DNA from 3 places in the Pseudophaeobacter arcticus DSM 23566 genome. Region 3 is predicted to be linked to each of the others. Evidence: riboswitches for the same ligand, from Rfam matches in the RefSeq annotation. Region 3 holds a riboswitch; each other region holds the start of a gene.
The links. A riboswitch is a leader RNA that binds a small molecule or an ion and turns the genes downstream of it on or off. The one in region 3 is predicted to bind cobalamin.
Positions count from the first base shown of each region.

Region 1: it holds a riboswitch for cobalamin, as region 3 does, so the genes downstream of both, ARCT_RS26580 (hypothetical protein) here and ARCT_RS27360 (CbtB domain-containing protein) in region 3, are expected to answer to the same signal.
Region 2: it holds a riboswitch for cobalamin, as region 3 does, so the genes downstream of both, ARCT_RS0109345 (TonB-dependent receptor plug domain-containing protein) here and ARCT_RS27360 (CbtB domain-containing protein) in region 3, are expected to answer to the same signal.

Region 1 is NZ_KI421507.1:3,215,004-3,220,360, forward strand. Features, by position in the region: gene ARCT_RS0119880 (5'-nucleotidase C-terminal domain-containing protein) at 1-1,270, opposite strand, end outside; gene nudC (NAD(+) diphosphatase) at 1,594-2,580, shown strand; gene ARCT_RS0119890 (SRPBCC family protein) at 2,648-3,115, shown strand; cobalamin riboswitch at 3,326-3,556, shown strand; gene ARCT_RS26580 (hypothetical protein) at 3,665-4,090, shown strand; gene ARCT_RS0119900 (protein-tyrosine phosphatase family protein) at 4,162-4,707, opposite strand; gene ARCT_RS0119905 (DNA polymerase III subunit gamma/tau) at 5,049-5,357, shown strand, end outside.
Region 2 is NZ_KI421507.1:1,134,864-1,140,220, reverse strand. Features, by position in the region: gene ARCT_RS0109355 (FecCD family ABC transporter permease) at 1-872, opposite strand, end outside; gene ARCT_RS0109350 (ABC transporter substrate-binding protein) at 869-1,723, opposite strand; gene ARCT_RS0109345 (TonB-dependent receptor plug domain-containing protein) at 1,727-3,610, opposite strand; cobalamin riboswitch at 3,771-3,979, opposite strand; gene ARCT_RS0109335 (hypothetical protein) at 4,317-5,156, opposite strand; gene ARCT_RS27940 (hypothetical protein) at 5,164-5,322, shown strand.
Region 3 is NZ_AXBF01000004.1:232,184-237,540, forward strand. Features, by position in the region: gene cobM (precorrin-4 C(11)-methyltransferase) at 1-434, shown strand, start outside; gene ARCT_RS0101130 (cobyrinate a,c-diamide synthase) at 427-1,743, shown strand; gene cobA (uroporphyrinogen-III C-methyltransferase) at 1,740-2,477, shown strand; gene ARCT_RS0101140 (DUF1636 family protein) at 2,482-2,817, shown strand; cobalamin riboswitch at 2,914-3,133, shown strand; gene ARCT_RS27360 (CbtB domain-containing protein) at 3,169-3,339, shown strand; gene ARCT_RS0101150 (CbtA family protein) at 3,344-4,033, shown strand; gene ARCT_RS0101155 (hypothetical protein) at 4,096-4,596, shown strand; gene cobF (precorrin-6A synthase (deacetylating)) at 4,779-5,357, shown strand, end outside.

The DNA of each region.
Region 1 (5,357 bases), on a different contig from region 3:
CAACATTGCGCATGCAGAGATCCCCTGCCGCAACATCCGTGTAATTCTCGGGCCCTGAGCGGCCACCAAATTTCCCCGGCGACACCGCTGACAAAAGAGGCAGATCGCCCGCTGTGGCCCCCGCTAACATGGGGCGCACCGCCGCCATCTGCGCGCAGGCCGTCAGAGCCAGACCATGGTCCTGGCCAAAGAAAGTGAAATAAGAGTGCAGAGCTTCGGAACTATGCCCAACCGGCTCTTTCATCCGGACCTGGGTCTGCGCGTTTGCCTCCGCCAGGATCTCGACAAGAGACGGATCCTCCTCCACCAGAGGCGTCAGCCGTCCCCAGGCATCACGGCGGGAAATGGGCAGCGCACTGGCCTGCCAGGTCTCCACCCGCCAGCCCTTAGACCCGTAGCGCAGATGCAAGTCGATCCGCCCCAGATGAGAGCCATGTGCTCCGGGCATAACCACGGGTTTTGCAAAGGCATGTTCCGGATCGGGCAAGACCAAATGCGTATGGCCGCCAATCACCGCATCAATGCCAACAGTGGCCACAATCGGGCGCAGGGCGTTTTCCATGTTCGGAACAGAAAGCTCACCTCCAACCCCGGTATGCGCCAAGGCCACAACCAGATCGCAGCCCGCGGCCCGCAGGTCTGCGGTGCTGGCTGCGGCGGCCTGTACCATGTCTTGGATCTGGACCTCACCTTCCAGCAGATGTGCGTCCCAAATCATGGTCTGCGGCGGCAACACAGAGAGGATACCAATCCGCAGAACCGGCGCATCGGGCAGAGCAGCGAGCCGCCGTTCGATAATCGTTGTCTTTACAAAGGGAAGCGCGCGGTCCGGCGAAACCGCAGACATATTGGAGCAGACCACCGCACAGGGCGCATCTTTCAAAACCTCCTCGAGCATCGGAAGGCCATAATTGAAATCATGATTGCCCAGCCCTAAGGCATCATATTGCAGCGCCGAGAAGGCGGACATCAAAGGATGAACGGCAGTGGTGTCGGCAGAGGAGATCTTGGGGTCGACCTTCAGCGCGGCTTCCCCAATCGGGGATCCCTGTAAGGCGTCGCCATTGTCCAGCAGGAGAGTCACGCCCCCCTGGGCCTGAGCCTCTTTGCGTGCCTCGGAAATAAGACTGGCCAATCGGGACAGGCCCACGCCCGGGTCCTCCCGATCTGCGTAGTAATCTCGGCTGAGAAGGTGACAATGTAGATCCGTTGTCGCAAGGATGCGCAACATTCCAGAGGCTTCTGACTTGGAAGCTGCCATTTCTGTCATTGTGCTGATATCACAGCTGTCACTGCTTGGTCCAATCTCTTGCTTCACCAGCCCCCTTCAGAGAACCACCGTTCATTTGAAACAGCGTTTCACAAATTTGCAAAGCCTCCAAATACGTCATCTTTAAGAAAAATTAACCAAGTTGCCAAGGAGCTAGCCTGAGGGCAAACAAAGTCAAGGCAGCAATTTCACCACCTCTGTGGCGCAATAAATCAGAGATACTCTGGTATTTCGTGCCCCAAGGGGCCATCACTTTGCATAAATGCGCCAGATCACGGGGAACCGCTCGTTTCTGGCACCACAGTTAGTGCAGGGAGCGACGGATGAAACGGGCAGAACAGGTAACCTTTGGCGGCGGTGGCGGTTTGGATCGCAAGGCGCAGCTGCGAGAAGATCCCGCCGCACTGGAGACCGCCTGGGCCGCACCGGAGACGCAGGTTCTCATGACTTGGCGCGGCAAGATCCTCAGCCAGCGCTCTGATCCTGAGCGTGGACCTGATGGTCTGGCCTGGATTGCCTCCTCTCACCCCGTCGCATCGGAACACCGCAGCGCGGCGCTCTATCTTGGTGTGGCGCCTGACGGGACAGAGCGATTTGCCTGCGACCTTGGCGCCTGGCAGCCGGATGCATTGGATGAGATGGCCCTGGCCAGTTTTGCCGACCTGAGCGAACAACAGCACCCGGACCTGCCGACGGGCTATGTCTTTGCCGAACTGCGCCGCATCATGGCGCGCCTCTCTCCGCTGGAGGCAGAGCTGGCCGCCACCGCCAAAGCCCTGCTGTCCTGGCATCAGTCACACCAGTTCTGTGCCCGCTGCGGTGGCAAAAGCCAGGTCGCGCAGGCCGGCTGGCAACGCAAATGCCCCAGCTGCAAGGCGCTGCATTTCCCGCGCACCGATCCAGTTGTCATCATGCTGGTCACCCATGGCGATGACGTCCTGATGGGCCGATCACCTGGCTGGCCAGACGGTATGTATTCGCTCTTGGCCGGTTTTGTTGAGCCCGGGGAAACTCTGGAAGCAGCCGTGCGCCGCGAAGTGTTTGAAGAAACAGGCGTTTCTGTTGGCGAGGTTGGCTACCTCTCCAGTCAACCCTGGCCATTCCCGATGTCGCTGATGTTTGGCTGCAGCGGTCAGGCCACCAGCCGCGACATCACCATCGACCCCAAGGAAATCGAAGATGCAATCTGGGTGAGCCGTCAGGAGATGATGACTGTCTTTGCAGGAGAACACCCAATCATCAAACCGGCGAGAAAGGGTGCAATTGCACATTTTCTTCTCGAAAACTGGCTTGCGGACACTTTGGATTAAGGAGATTATTCTATCACCTAATCCAATAATACTCTCTGAGGGCTGACCACTGGTCAGGCGGCATATCATGGAATTAACGAGTAAAGAGGACGTCGACACGCCTCTGGCTGAAGTCTTTGAAGCGATTTCCGATTTTGCCAGCTTTGAACGGTCGGCAATCCGGCGCGGCATCGAAGTACAGCGTTTGAGCGACGATGCCACCCCGCAGGTTGGCATGGCCTGGGATATTCGGACGGATTTTCGCGGCAAACCCCGTGAGTTGCACCTGGAGCTTTCCAACTACGAGCCCACCACCTTGATTGGTTTTGAGGGCGATAGCGCCAGCCTGTCTGGCAAGGGCCAGATTGAACTATTGGCGCTCTCGCCGCGCCGCACCCGCCTTTCGGTGAAGGTCAATGTGCAGGCCAAAACCCTGTCTGGGCGGCTGCTGCTGCAATCGCTCAAACTGGCGCGGTCCAAGATCAACACCCGCTTCAAGCAGCGCGTGGCAGAGTTCGCCAGCCTGACCGAAGACCGGGTGAACCGCAGCGCCTGATCCCGGTTGCGGCCAGCCACAGCTGTGACGACCCAACTGTCGGCGCCACCTGGCTGCTTGCTCCGCTGTCCATCCCTGCCCGCCACCCTTTGCCGCTGTGGCGTGGGTGATCCTGTCCATACTGTTTTCTCTGTACTGGTATCTCCGGGCCGGTATGGGCCTTGCTGTGCCAATTGCGCAATTGGTGATTGACGACTCATATCTGTCAGCGATAGCGGTTGGAGAGATGGTTTCTGCGATGCATGTTCTTGTGTCCAGGATGAAAAGGGAACGCGGTGCGGCCAGGCTATTGCAGCCCTGCCAACTCCGCGACTGCCCCCGCAACTGTAAGCGGTGAGCGCTTCGGGTGAACCACTGGCACGGGGATATGATCCCTGCCGGGAAGGACCGAAACCGTATCGACCCGCAAGTCAGGAGACCTGCCATCACCAATGTAACTCGAAACTGGACGGGGAGTCCGGGCGGGTGCATGAGGTGGTTGCGGGTAACGCCCTCCTGGTCTCATGCCTGCGCCTTCTGATTTTCCCGCCAGCGCGCGGAGGGCGCATCATGACACCGATGGACCAGACAACGACCAAACAAACACATCACTTTTCCCAGAGCATCTGTATGCACCTGGGCAGGCCCTGCCCGGCCCTGTCCCGGATGCTCACGGCGCTGGCCGGGGCGCTGGATAAGGCCCGCCCGGTGACATCCGCCGAATTTGAGCTCTGCGGTGAAAGCCTTCTGGATGGCTGCGCGCGACATTGCCCGGCCCGGTTCATTGCCACCCACGACCGCATTCGGGTGTTTTGTGACGTCACCGAAGCAACCGATACCGAGGCCCTGGATCTGTTTGCTGATACTCTGTTCCAGCCAGACAGCCGGGCCTTTGCCGCAGCAAAACTGCATCAGCCCCCCTGCGCCATGGGCGAAGCCCTGCCAAAGCCTCTGCCCCAACAGACCACTGCGCAAACCGTCCACCCAGCGCTGTAGCGGCAAGTTTTATTGGGGGGCGGGCGGTTTAAGAGCCAGAAGCTGCGCTCCGCCCCCTATATCTTTCGGCTTTATATCTTTCTGGCTTTCTTGGCTCCTGGCCGTTTTGCAGCGGCCCGCGCCCAGGTCATCTGATCCTCGGTCTCGACAGCGCAGGCGCGCACAGCACGGAGCCGACGCAGCGCTTTGTCGGGCTGTTCCCCGGCCTCAATCATCAGACGCAGAACCACCATGCCGGACCGCCCGCAACCGCCTTTGCAATGCACCAGCACCCGGCCGCCCCCGCGCAGAGCCTGCAAGGCCAGCGCGCTGACCGCGGGCCATTGCGCCAGCATGTCTTTGGTTGGGGCGGAAAAATCTGGCAATGGCAGATGGATCCAGCGAGAGCCCATGGCCTGAAAATCCTGCCCCAAAGGCGCCGCACCAGCGCCGAGATGTTCAACTTCGGTTGTCATCGAGATCACCAGCCCTGGCTGCCAGTCATGCAGGTGATCCATGTCTCCCTTGTAGTCGCCGCCACTGCCTGGCAGCGGGCAAAGCGCCAGAATGCCATCGCCAACACTCAGCGCATGCAGCGTGAGGGATCGCACGGATTGGTCTGTGAGATGATCATCCATACCGAGCCCTTTCCCAGCCCCCCGCCGCGCTGGCAAGCGGGCCAAAGCAGCCCCTGCCAAACCCGGTGTTTTTAGACAATGGCATAGTCATATCACACAATCCGGATACACAGGCCCAACTTCGATCACAAACACGCGCCGAAAAACCAGTTCATAAAAGGCGGGCCTTAAAACTCAATAAAACCGACCACGCAGCAGGGTCAGCACCCGGCGCCAAATCAGGCACCGCCCCCAAAGTCTGACCTGCCGAGCCCCAGTTGGTCAACAGCGGTGGACGAAGCCCGCCAGCCCGCGTACCTTGCGCGGACGCGATCCCGCCTTCCGAATCCGGCAAGAGACCTATGAACGACAGCACAAGCGACAGCAGCCAGCCCCAGTATCAAGTCTTGGCGCGGAAGTACCGCCCCGAGACATTTGCCGATCTCGTGGGCCAGGATGCCATGGTCAGAACGCTGAAAAATGCGTTTGAAACCAATCGTATCGCCCAGGCCTTTATCATGACCGGCATTCGCGGCACCGGGAAAACAACCACGGCACGGATCATCGCCAAGGGGATGAACTGCATCGGCCCCGATGGCACCGGTCAGCCCACCACCGAGCCCTGCGGGGTCTGCGAACATTGCACCGCCATCATGGAAGGCCGTCATGTC
Region 2 (5,357 bases), on a different contig from region 3:
GCGATATCCGCCAATTGCAGCATAACGGCACCACCCAGTCCTGAGGCCCAGAGCAGCCGCGAGGGCTGCCCGCCCACAAAGGGGCGCAGGATATGCGGCACGACCAGCCCAATAAAGCCGATGGCTCCGGCGACTGCCGTGGCACCGCCGACAATGCTGGCACTGCCGATGACCAGCAAGAGCCGCAGCCGGTTCAGGTTCAGCCCCAGAGTCTGCGCCGCATCTTCGCCCAGCGTCAGCGCGTCCAGGCCACGCGCCAGGGTCAGCAGGATTGCAGCGCCGACAGCAACAAAAGGCAGCACCAGCCAGACATGCACCATTGATCGGTCGGCCAGCGATCCCATCATCCAGAACACGATCTCATTGGCGGCAAAGGGATTGGGCGACAGGTTCAAGACCAGCGAGGTAAGCGCCGCCGCCATCGCCGAGATCGCAATGCCCGCCAGGATCAGCGACAAGGACCCGCCCTGTGGCCCGGCCAGGGCCATCACCAAAAAGACGCCTGCGAGGGCACCCGCCAGGGCTGCCAGCGGCAAAGCCAGTGTCAACGCAGCCGCCAGCCCGGTGTTGATGGCCAGCACCGCCCCCAGGGCTGCCGAGGAGGACACCCCGATCAGGCCCGGTTCAGCCAGCGGGTTGCGCAGATAGCCCTGCATTGCGGCTCCGGCCAGGCCAAGCCCACCACCAATGACAACGGCCAGAATGGCGCGGGGCAGCCGGATCTCCTGCATCACCAAGGTCAAGGGGCCATAGCTGTCATCAAACAACGCCGCCAGGCTGTCCCCCATTCCCACATCTGCAGGGCCCAGAGAAAGCGAGATCAGGAACAGCGCCACAACTGTGGCAAAAAGCAAGAGCATCAATCGAGTCATTCCAGGCTTTCCTTTTCCAGCAAATGGCGGCGTTCCTGAGCCAGCTTTTCTATGGCGCGCAGCACATGCGGCGTGCCGCAGACCCAATCCGCATCACGCATCTGGCCAGAGGCAGCATGGGACATCAGTTGACGCACCACGGGGTGGGCCAGGTTTTCCTCACTGCGCGCGGCACGCGGATAGGGGGAGGTTGCAACCAGCAGGTCTGGCTGCGCCATGGCCAGCACCTCCAGCGGTAGTTTTCCAGAACGCTCATAGCCAAGCTCGGCAGCAATATTGCCAAGCCCCGCCGCCTCGAGGATTTGGCCAGCCAGGGTTTTTGGACCGGAGGTATAGCTGTTGGCGGCATAAAGCGCGGCACGCGGCTGCGGCCCAGGCTCTGGCTCGGGCTCGGGCTCTGGCAGAAGGTCTGTAAGCTGCGCCTCAAACTCCGACAGCAAGTCTGCGGCGGCCTCCTGCCGCTGCAGGACCTCGCCCATTTCGCGGATGCGATTGCGTACATCCTGTAGGGAGTTGGCGGGTTGGAAGACCTCAACGCGCAGTCCAAGACGTTGCAGCATGTCGGTTGTTGCCCGTGTTGAATAGGCACCGGCGATGACCAGATCGGGCTTGATCAGGTAGATTTCTTCTGCCTGACCATGATTGACCGGATAGGCCATGGCTGTGTCCGCCATGGCCGAGGCACGCTTGTCGCGGGCGATATAGGAAACCGAGGCCAGCTGCCCGGGGGCCGCCAGCAGCATGGCCAGCTGATCCGTGCAGAGGTTCATTGAAACCACGCGCGCGGGCCCGGCAAAGGCGCCAGTGGCGGCCCAAAACAGGGCCAGTGCTATTCCGGGCAGTTTGCGCATGGATCAGAACGAGGCCTTTACGCCGATATAGGCGGCACGGCCGCGCTTGGCATAGCCCCAGACATCCGCGTAATCCTCGTCAAACAGGTTGGTGACACGGCCTGTCAATACCACGTTGTTTGTTAGCTCATACTGGGCCGATAGATCCACGGTGGTGTAGTCTGGTAGTTGGGCGGTGGCATAGGAGCCAAAGAACTGGCTGTCCCAATTGCCGGCCACATGGCGGAGGTCAGCCGTTACGGAGCCACGGCCATTAAAGGCCTGCAGGGTCGCGCTCAGCAACAGCTCGTGCTCTGGGCGGCGGATCTCGACGGAGCCATCGGGATTGGTGGCGTCCAGATAGGTGTAGGACAGACGCAAATCGAGGGTATCGGTGGCGTCGAGGCTTGCCGAAAGTTCGACGCCCTTTCGGTCACTGTCACCCGCCTGGTTACGGTAGGATGTGGTGGTGGGGTTCACCACATAGCTTTCGATCTCACCCGTCAGGGTCTCATCAAAATAGGTCACGTCAACCAACCCGCGCCCCTGCAGGAACGGGACCTCGACACCAATGTCAAAACTGCGGTTTTCTTCCGGTTTCAGGTTCGGATTGCCGAGATATGTGGTGGTGCCAAAAGTAGAATTGGCAAAAAGTTCGAAATAGGAGGGGTTTACGATGCCGGTTCCTGCCGAGCCATGCAAACGCACGCCGCTGCCTGCAAAGGTGTATGAGGCGCTCGCCGTCCAGCTGGTTGCATCCTCAAAAGCGCTGTTGTTGTCGCGCCGCACACCAAGTTGTAGATCCAGGCCATTGGCAAAGCTGCCACGGTACTCGAAGGCAAATGAGTTGGTTCTGCGTGCATAAAGCGGATTGCTGCTGCTGGATTCCTCTTCCCATTCCAGCATCGCGTTTAGCTGGTGATTGGCCTGATCGACAGGCTGCCCATCCAGACCAAAGCTGAGTAGATATTTGGCTGCTTCGGTCTTGGTCTCGGTTGCGGTGCCACCATTGCTGGCGCGGTCAAAATCGGTGCGCTCAAAAGACAGGCGATGTTTCAAACGACCACCCAGGGTGTCCAGCTCGGCATAGATCTGTGCCAGGCGCTCGTCCCGCTCGCTGAATTGGGTTGGATCGTCCACAACATAGCTGGCCGCATCGGTCGCTGTGAAGGAGGTGCTGTCGCTGTCGTAGCGCTCATCCGAGGTACGGAGGTTGAAGCCGAGCTGCAATCGTTGCGTGACCAGATAGTCGCCTTTCAACTGCAGCGTCGTGCGGCGCATGCCATCTTTTTCGCCGCCATCGCCGGAGGTGTCGTAGCCATCGTCTTGGTCGTGGGCGAGACTGAAGGAGAGACCACCACGCGCGGAGCGTGTGGATACCCGTGCAGAGGCGCGGTAGCCGTCAGATCCGATCTCGGCGCCGCCACCATATTCGGTGCCGATGCCGCCGGTCTTGGTAATGATGTTGATCACCCCGGCCGATGCATTGGAGCCATAAAACACCGATTGTGGCCCCCGCAGCACCTCAATGCGTTCGATGTTAGCGGTGTCCAGACCGGACAGGATATATTCGCTATCCCCGCCGGAGGCCTCGACGCCATCAATCAGGATCAGGGTGTGGTTGGCTTCACCGCCGCGAATGCGGATTTGAGTGAAACTGTCGCCGGAGCCGTTGACCATCAGGCCGGGCACTGCCCGCAGGGCGTCCTGGACGGTGGTGATGCCGCGCTCCTGAATTTCTTCGCTGGTAAGAACCGAGGCCGAGCGGCCGTATCTTTGGGCCTCAATGGGGGTGAAGCCACCAGAGATGATGATCTCGCCCAGATCGGTAACTTCAGAGTCTTGGGCCAATGCAATAGCGGGGGTCGCGGCCAAAGCCGCAGCCAAGGACAGGCGTGCCTTGCGCATAGTTCTATTCCTCCCGGCCTGATGACACAGCATAGGCCAAGCTGCTGCCCAGAGCGGACAGCAAGGTCAAAATGAGAGTCTTCGTGAGGCAATGCCCCCGCAGACGGTGAAAATTGCCACCACTACGGAAGTCCGTTGTCCTTGGCGCGTCCCGCACCCGGACAGGGTGATCATTCTGGCAGGTCTCCTGACTCGCGGGTCGAGGCCTTGCTACGCCTTCCCACCCCATGGGGCAGTGGCTTGTTGCAGCAGTGCTCTCCGCTCACAGTTGCGGGGGCAGTCACGGATTCGGCGCCTGTTGGCTACACCTCACCGTGTTCCCTATTATCCGGGTGGTCTCCCAGCCGGACCAGAATGCTCGCGACTTAGTCAGGCCTTGGCAGGTCTGTCAAGAAGGGAGTTCGAATCAGCTCGCTGGAAAAGAGCTTCACGGTGAGGTTTTGGGGCGCCGGAATGCAGGCTCGTGAAACGCTCCTGCAGGCAGTGGAATCCGGACGCGTGGCCGGGGTGATGGGTATCCTGGGCTTCGGCGGCGGTTCATCGCTTGATGTGGCGAACGGGCGCTCCCGACAGTGAACCACCCCCCATAACCTCTGAGGTTTGGCCCCGGGGTTCTGTCTAAGCAAATGTGCTGGTGTGAAGCGGAGCGTAGAGCGGAACAGAAACCACGGCTTTTGTCTGCGCCTTCACATACAGCTGCAAGTGATTAAAGCAGATGCCCTAAGCCAGACCGCAAAATATGGTCTCTTACAGAGACATCTGGCAGTGGTGTCATTCTACCGTTTTTGACGATGGGCATGCCACGACTGTCTCGATCTACATTGCCCCGTATCATTCTGCTTAGGTCTAGCTTAGGAAATATGACGTTATCGAAAACGATACATATCAGACGCTTGATGTTATCAACTGATGCGAGTGCACCGGAAACAAATTCCTCCAGCGATATCTCAGAGCTTTCAATACCCTTCATATCCTCACTGAGAGTTTTGAAGCACAATGTCTTTCGTTCAGAATCTGGCATAGCAACAAATACCGATGAGTAGTGCGAGGTTTCGCTACGAACGGCTAATATTGTCTCATGCCTTTCAAAGTCGAAGAGTATCGGGTGCAGTCCATAACTTTCCAAATCCCCGGTCTTCAAGCGTTCCTTTAGCCCCCTAAAGTCACTTGGTCGTTGCGGGTGCAACCTCGGCCCAATAAACTTTGCTGCTATCTCGCCAGCGCCGTAAACTGAGCTACACAAAGACTCGCAGGAACTCGCAATCCTAACCTGAAAGATTGTATTGTATATCTCAATCTCCGGGTTTTCATCTGTACGCGTGAACTCCTGGCCAAAATGAGCGTCCGCCAACTTTGGCAAATCATAGGCTAACATTTCGATACTTCTCAGCTTCGATTCTATGAATCTCAGGCTATCGTGAGGGAAGTTTTCAGGAGCCAAAACACGCGAAAAATCCAGAACGCTTTCGAATTTCGTTTTTCTGTTTCTCCCCATAGTCCCTTGATACCTCCCAATATCTTTTCCCGGCGGTAATGTAACTCTCAACCTTTAGATGAGTGTCATTCATAAGCCGCTTTATGTCCACACCATCCGGTTGGTCGATCAATTCGAAGGCATAGAAGTGGATGGCGTCGTCGGAGCCATGGCCTTTGTCGGTCCAGAGAAAGGTCCCCTCGTACACCGGACCGAAAGCAGCCTTGGCGGTGAATAGCCGCTCCGTCCGCAAAGCCGCCATTGGTGCTGCCA
Region 3 (5,357 bases):
GATCAGAGCTGACCCTGCCCGGTGTCGCCCAATCGCTGGTGCTGACGCGAACCTCGGGCAAGGCCTCGGCGATGCCCGAAGGCGAAACGCTGGAGAATTTTGCCCGCACCGGTGCGACCCTGGCCATTCACCTCTCGGTGCATGTGCTGGAGGATGTGGTCGCCCGGCTCACCCCCAGCTATGGCGCCGAATGCCCGGTTGCCGTGGTCTGGCGCGCCACCTGGCCAGATCAAAAGGTGGTCAAGGCGACGCTTGGCACCCTGGAAGAGGCTACCGGCGGGGTGCGCGGACGCACCGCGCTGATTCTGGTCGGACCGGCGCTTGGCAATGAAGGTTTTGACGAAAGCTGCCTTTACGCGCAGGATTACGACCGCCGCTACCGGCCACAAAGCGCCGACAGCCAATGGGCCAACTGGAGCGAAGGTGATGATTGATTTTCCCAAAGGCCTGATGATCTCCGCCCCGGCCTCTGGCACCGGCAAGACCACGGTGATGCTGGGCCTGCTGCGGGCGCTGGCCGAAGACGGCCTGGCGGTTCAGCCCTTCAAAAGCGGCCCCGACTACATCGACCCGGCCTTTCACTTTGCCGCTGCCAAGCGCCCCAGCTTCAATCTGGATACCTGGGCGATGGACGCGCAGCTGCTGGATGCGGTTGCCGGACAGGCAACAGGGGCTGAAATCTGCATCGGCGAAGGCTCGATGGGGCTGTTTGACGGGGTTGCCACCCGTGGGCAGAGCGGCTTTGGCTCTTCTGCTGAAACCGCCAAGCGCATGGGCTGGCCGGTGGTGCTGGTGATTGACGTGGGCGGCCAGGCGCAGTCCGCTGCCGCCACCGCTTTGGGGTTTAAATCCTACGACCCCGAGGTGCCCTTTGCGGGGGTAATCCTGAACCGGGTCGCCAGCCCCCGCCACGAACGCCTGACCCGGCTGGGGATGGAGCGCGCAGGCGTCAAGGTTCTGGGCGCGCTGCCCCGGCGCGGCGATCTTGCCCTGCCCGAACGCCACCTGGGCCTGATTCAGGCGGTGGAACATCCCGATCTGGAAGCCGCCATCGCAGGCTATGCCACTTTCCTGCGCGAACATGTGGATCTTGAGGCGCTCAAATCGGCAGCCATGGGCGCAGCCGCCCCAGCCCCCAACAGGCTGCCAAAGCCCCCGGCGCAGCGCATCGCGCTGGCACGGGATGCGGCGTTTTCCTTTACCTATCCGCATCTTTTGACCGGCTGGCGCGCCGCCGGCGCTGAAATCCTGCCGTTTTCCCCCCTCGCGGATGAGGCCCCGGCCCAAGACGCCGATCTGGTCTGGCTACCCGGCGGTTACCCGGAACTACACGGCGGCACCCTGGCCGCCGCCCAGACCTTCCGTGCGGGCCTGCGCAAACATGCCGAGACCAAGCCAGTGCATGGCGAATGTGGGGGCTACATGGCCCTTGGCGACGCTCTGATCGACAAGGAGGGCAACCGCCATCAGATGGCCGGTCTGCTGGGCCTGGTCACCTCCTATGAGAAACGCAAATTCCATTTGGGCTATCGCCGCGCCGAGTTGCAGGCGCCGATGCCGGGCTTTGCAACAGGTGCAGCCCTGCGCGGGCATGAGTTCCACTATTGCACCATTCTGGATGAACCCGACGCCCCACTGGCCCATGTCATGGATGCCGATGGCAATCCGGTGCCGGAAACCGGCTCCATCAAGGGCCATGTCACCGGCACCTTTTTCCATCTGATCACCGGAGAAGGCGCATGAGCGGCTTTGTCAGTTTTGTCTCGTCTGGCCCTGGTGATCCGGAGCTGCTGACCGTCAAGGCGGTGAAACGGCTGGAAGCGGCCGATGCGGTGCTGTTTGACGATCTCTCCTCGGGGCCGATCCTGACTCATGCCCGCCCTGATGCCGATCTGGTGGGTGTTGGCAAACGCGCCGGGCGGCCCTCACCAAAACAGGACCACGTCAGCCAACTGCTGGTGGACTATGCCAAAAGCGGCCTCAAGGTGGTGCGGTTGAAGTCAGGTGACAGTGGCGTCTTTGGTCGGCTAGAGGAAGAAATCACTGCGCTGCGTGCTGCGGGCATCCCGTTTGAGATCATCCCCGGCGTCACCGCAGCCTCAGCTGCGGCGGCAGCGGCCAATATTCCGCTGACCCGGCGGCTGACGGCGCGCCGTATGCAGTTCATCACCGGTCACGACGTCACCGGTGGCCTGCCGGATAGCCTCAACATGGCGGCGCTGGCCGATCCGGATGCCACCACGGTTGTCTATATGGGCAAACGCACCTTTGCGGCCCTGGCGGAAAAGCTGGTCGAAGCCGGTCTGCCACCTGAAACCCATGCGCTGGTGGCATTGGGGGTATCCACACCCGAACAAGAACTCAGCTGCCATACGGTGGGTGAACTGCCACAGGTACTGCGTGCGATGGAGACCACTGCGCCGGTTCTCATTCTCTACGGCCCGCTGGCCGATACCGATCTGACCCCGGGAGGCTGAGCCGGTGCCGCAGCCAACCCTGACCCTCTGCAAGAGCTGCAAGAGCGCCGATCTGGCCCTGCCCCGCCATCTGGCGGAGGCCCTGGAACAGGCCGGGATCGCGGCGCGGGTGCAAGAGGTGGACTGCATGTCCGGCTGCACACGCCCGCAGACCCTTGCGGTGCGGCAAAGCGGCAAGACGGCCTATCTCTTTGGCGAGATCACCGCAGCGGACCTGCCGAATATCCTCACCTTTTTGCGGCTCTTTAACGAAAGCCCCGATGGCACCCTGGCAGATTCCCGCCCGCTGGGGGCGCTGCGCATGAAGGCCATCGCGCGAATCCCGGCGGATCTGGACTAGACCCGACAGCCGGGTCAAAATCGCCCTGCCCACCGAAAAAGTCGCATCTTTGTCCAAGCGGGACGGTTTCCAACTTGACCGGGCAGTATGACAAAGGGCACAACAAATGAACATGGTGTCCAACGGTGCAAAGCATCAGGGCTGAAACGGGAATGAGGAATGGCGGACCAAATCGCGGCGCCACGCCCTCAACCGCCCCCGCGACTGTGAGCAGCGAGTGGTTTTTCATATCCACTGGGGCCAATCTGGCCACCGGGAAGGGGAAAAATCGCTGTGACCTGCGAGTCAGGAGACCGGCCATGTAATGGACTGAAACTTTTGTCGTCGGGTGTGACGACGTGGAGAACAATGATGACAACTAAGACACTGAACAAATCCGCTGCAGGCATTGGTTTTGCACCAGCTCTGTTTGCCGTGATCCTTGGCCTGGGTATTGTCACCCTGACCGGTCACGTACAGGCTTCTGCCCTGCATGACGCGGCCCATGATGTCCGTCACGCAACCGGCTTCCCCTGCCACTAAGCAGATGATGAACCGTATCTTGACCAGCGCGTTGTTCGCTGGTGCTGCAGCAGGGTTGTTAACCGCTCTGCTGCAGCTTCTTTTTGTGCAGCCTGTTCTTTTGCATGCCGAGCTTTATGAGACCGGCGAGCTGGTGCATTTTGGCGGCGCCGCAGTTTCGGCGCATCCGGATCTGCCCGGCTTTGACGTCATGCGCGACGGGTTGAGCATCATTTTCACCATGTTGACCTACACCGGCTATGCGCTGGTCATGGTTGCCCTGATGTCACTTGCCGAGAGCAAGGGCCATGTTGTCACCGCACGGGCGGGCATTCTCTGGGGGTTGGCAGGTTTTGTCACCTTCCATCTGGCGCCAGCTTTGACCCTGGCACCAGAAGTGCCCGGCGTCGCCGCTGCCGATGTCTTTGACCGCCAGATCTGGTGGACAGCAACCGTGGCTGCGGCCGGCATTGCCATGTGGCTCATCGCCTTTGGCGGCAATCTGGTCTCTTATGCCATTGCGGTGGCGCTGTTGCTGCTGCCGCATCTGATTGGCGCCCCGGAGCCAGACAGCTTTACCGGTCCGGTTCCAACCGAGATCGGCGCGCTGTTTGCCGCACGCGCCCTTGGCGTTGGCATGGCCGCCTGGGTTCTGCTTGGCACTTTTGCTGGCTATTTCTGGCAATCGGAAGCACAGCGCACCGCCGCCGCGTAATCGAAAAAAACCTCCGTCGGTGCATCGCCACTGGCGGAGGTTTCCGTTTCAAAGGATCAAGAATGTCCCGTTCCCTCGCTCTCTTTGCCATTGGGCTTACCTTTGGCTGTGGCATCGGCTTTGTTGTTGCTGCCGGCAATGGCATCACCTTCACCGGCCACGACCACGGCGACCCTGCCCAGCACGGAGGGGCAGAACACCAGATGGAAAGCGCCGGTCACGCCCATAGCCAACCTCTGATGATCACCCCAGGCAGCACCGCGCCCAAAATTGCAATAGACGTCCACAAGGACCCGATGTCCGGCTGGAACCTGCAGGTCACCACAGAGAATTTCATCTTCTCGCCCGAACATGTCTCCACTGCGGATCGCCCCGGCGAAGGTCATGCCCATGTCTATATCAACGGCAGCAAGCTGACCCGGCTTTATGGCAACTGGCTGCATCTGGGCGATCTGCCCAAGGGCAGCGTCGAAATCACCGTGGGGCTGAACGCAAATAGCCACAGCCCGCTGATGATCGGGACAGACCCGATTGCTGACAGCGTGATCATCGACAACCCCTGACCCCTTGGTGCCCCGGTTGCAGCCCCGGTCTGCCGCCTGACCTGACGCGAAGTCGATACACAGCGGCCCGATCCCGCGATGCAGCCGGATCCGGGCTTGATTATGCTGAAACACGGCGCCATAGCGGGCCGTGTTTCTTTTTGGCAGGAGCCCGACAGATGAACAATGACAGCACGGCCGCCGTGATCGAGCTTTCGCTCATTGGCATTGGCACCGGCAACTCGCAGCATCTGACCCTGCAGGCAGTCGCCGCGCTCAATGCCTGCGATCTGATCCTGATCCCGCACAAGGGCGCGGGCAAAGACGACCTCGCCGGGCTGCGCCAGCAGATCTGCGCTCAGGTGATCCAGGCCCCCGGCCCGCGTATTGTTGAATTTGCCCTGCCGGTGCGCGACCCCGCGATCCAGGACTACACCGCCCGCGTGGATCACTGGCACGATGCCATTGCCGAGGTCTGGATCAAAACCATCCGCGACCACTGCCCCGGCGGCAAGGTCAGGGTTGGCTTTCTGGTCTGGGGGGATCCGTCGCTATATGACAGCACCATGCGCATCGCCGAGCGCCTGAAGGCCACGCAGGATATCACGCTAGAGGTCATTCCCGGCGTGACCTCGATCCAGGCGCTGACCGCCGCCCATGCCATTCCGTTGAACGAGATTGGTGCGCCCTTTACCGTGACCACCGGGCGACAGCTGCGCGACAACGGCTGGCCTGAGAGTGCCGATACCCTGGTGATCATGCTGGATGGGGAATGCTCGTTT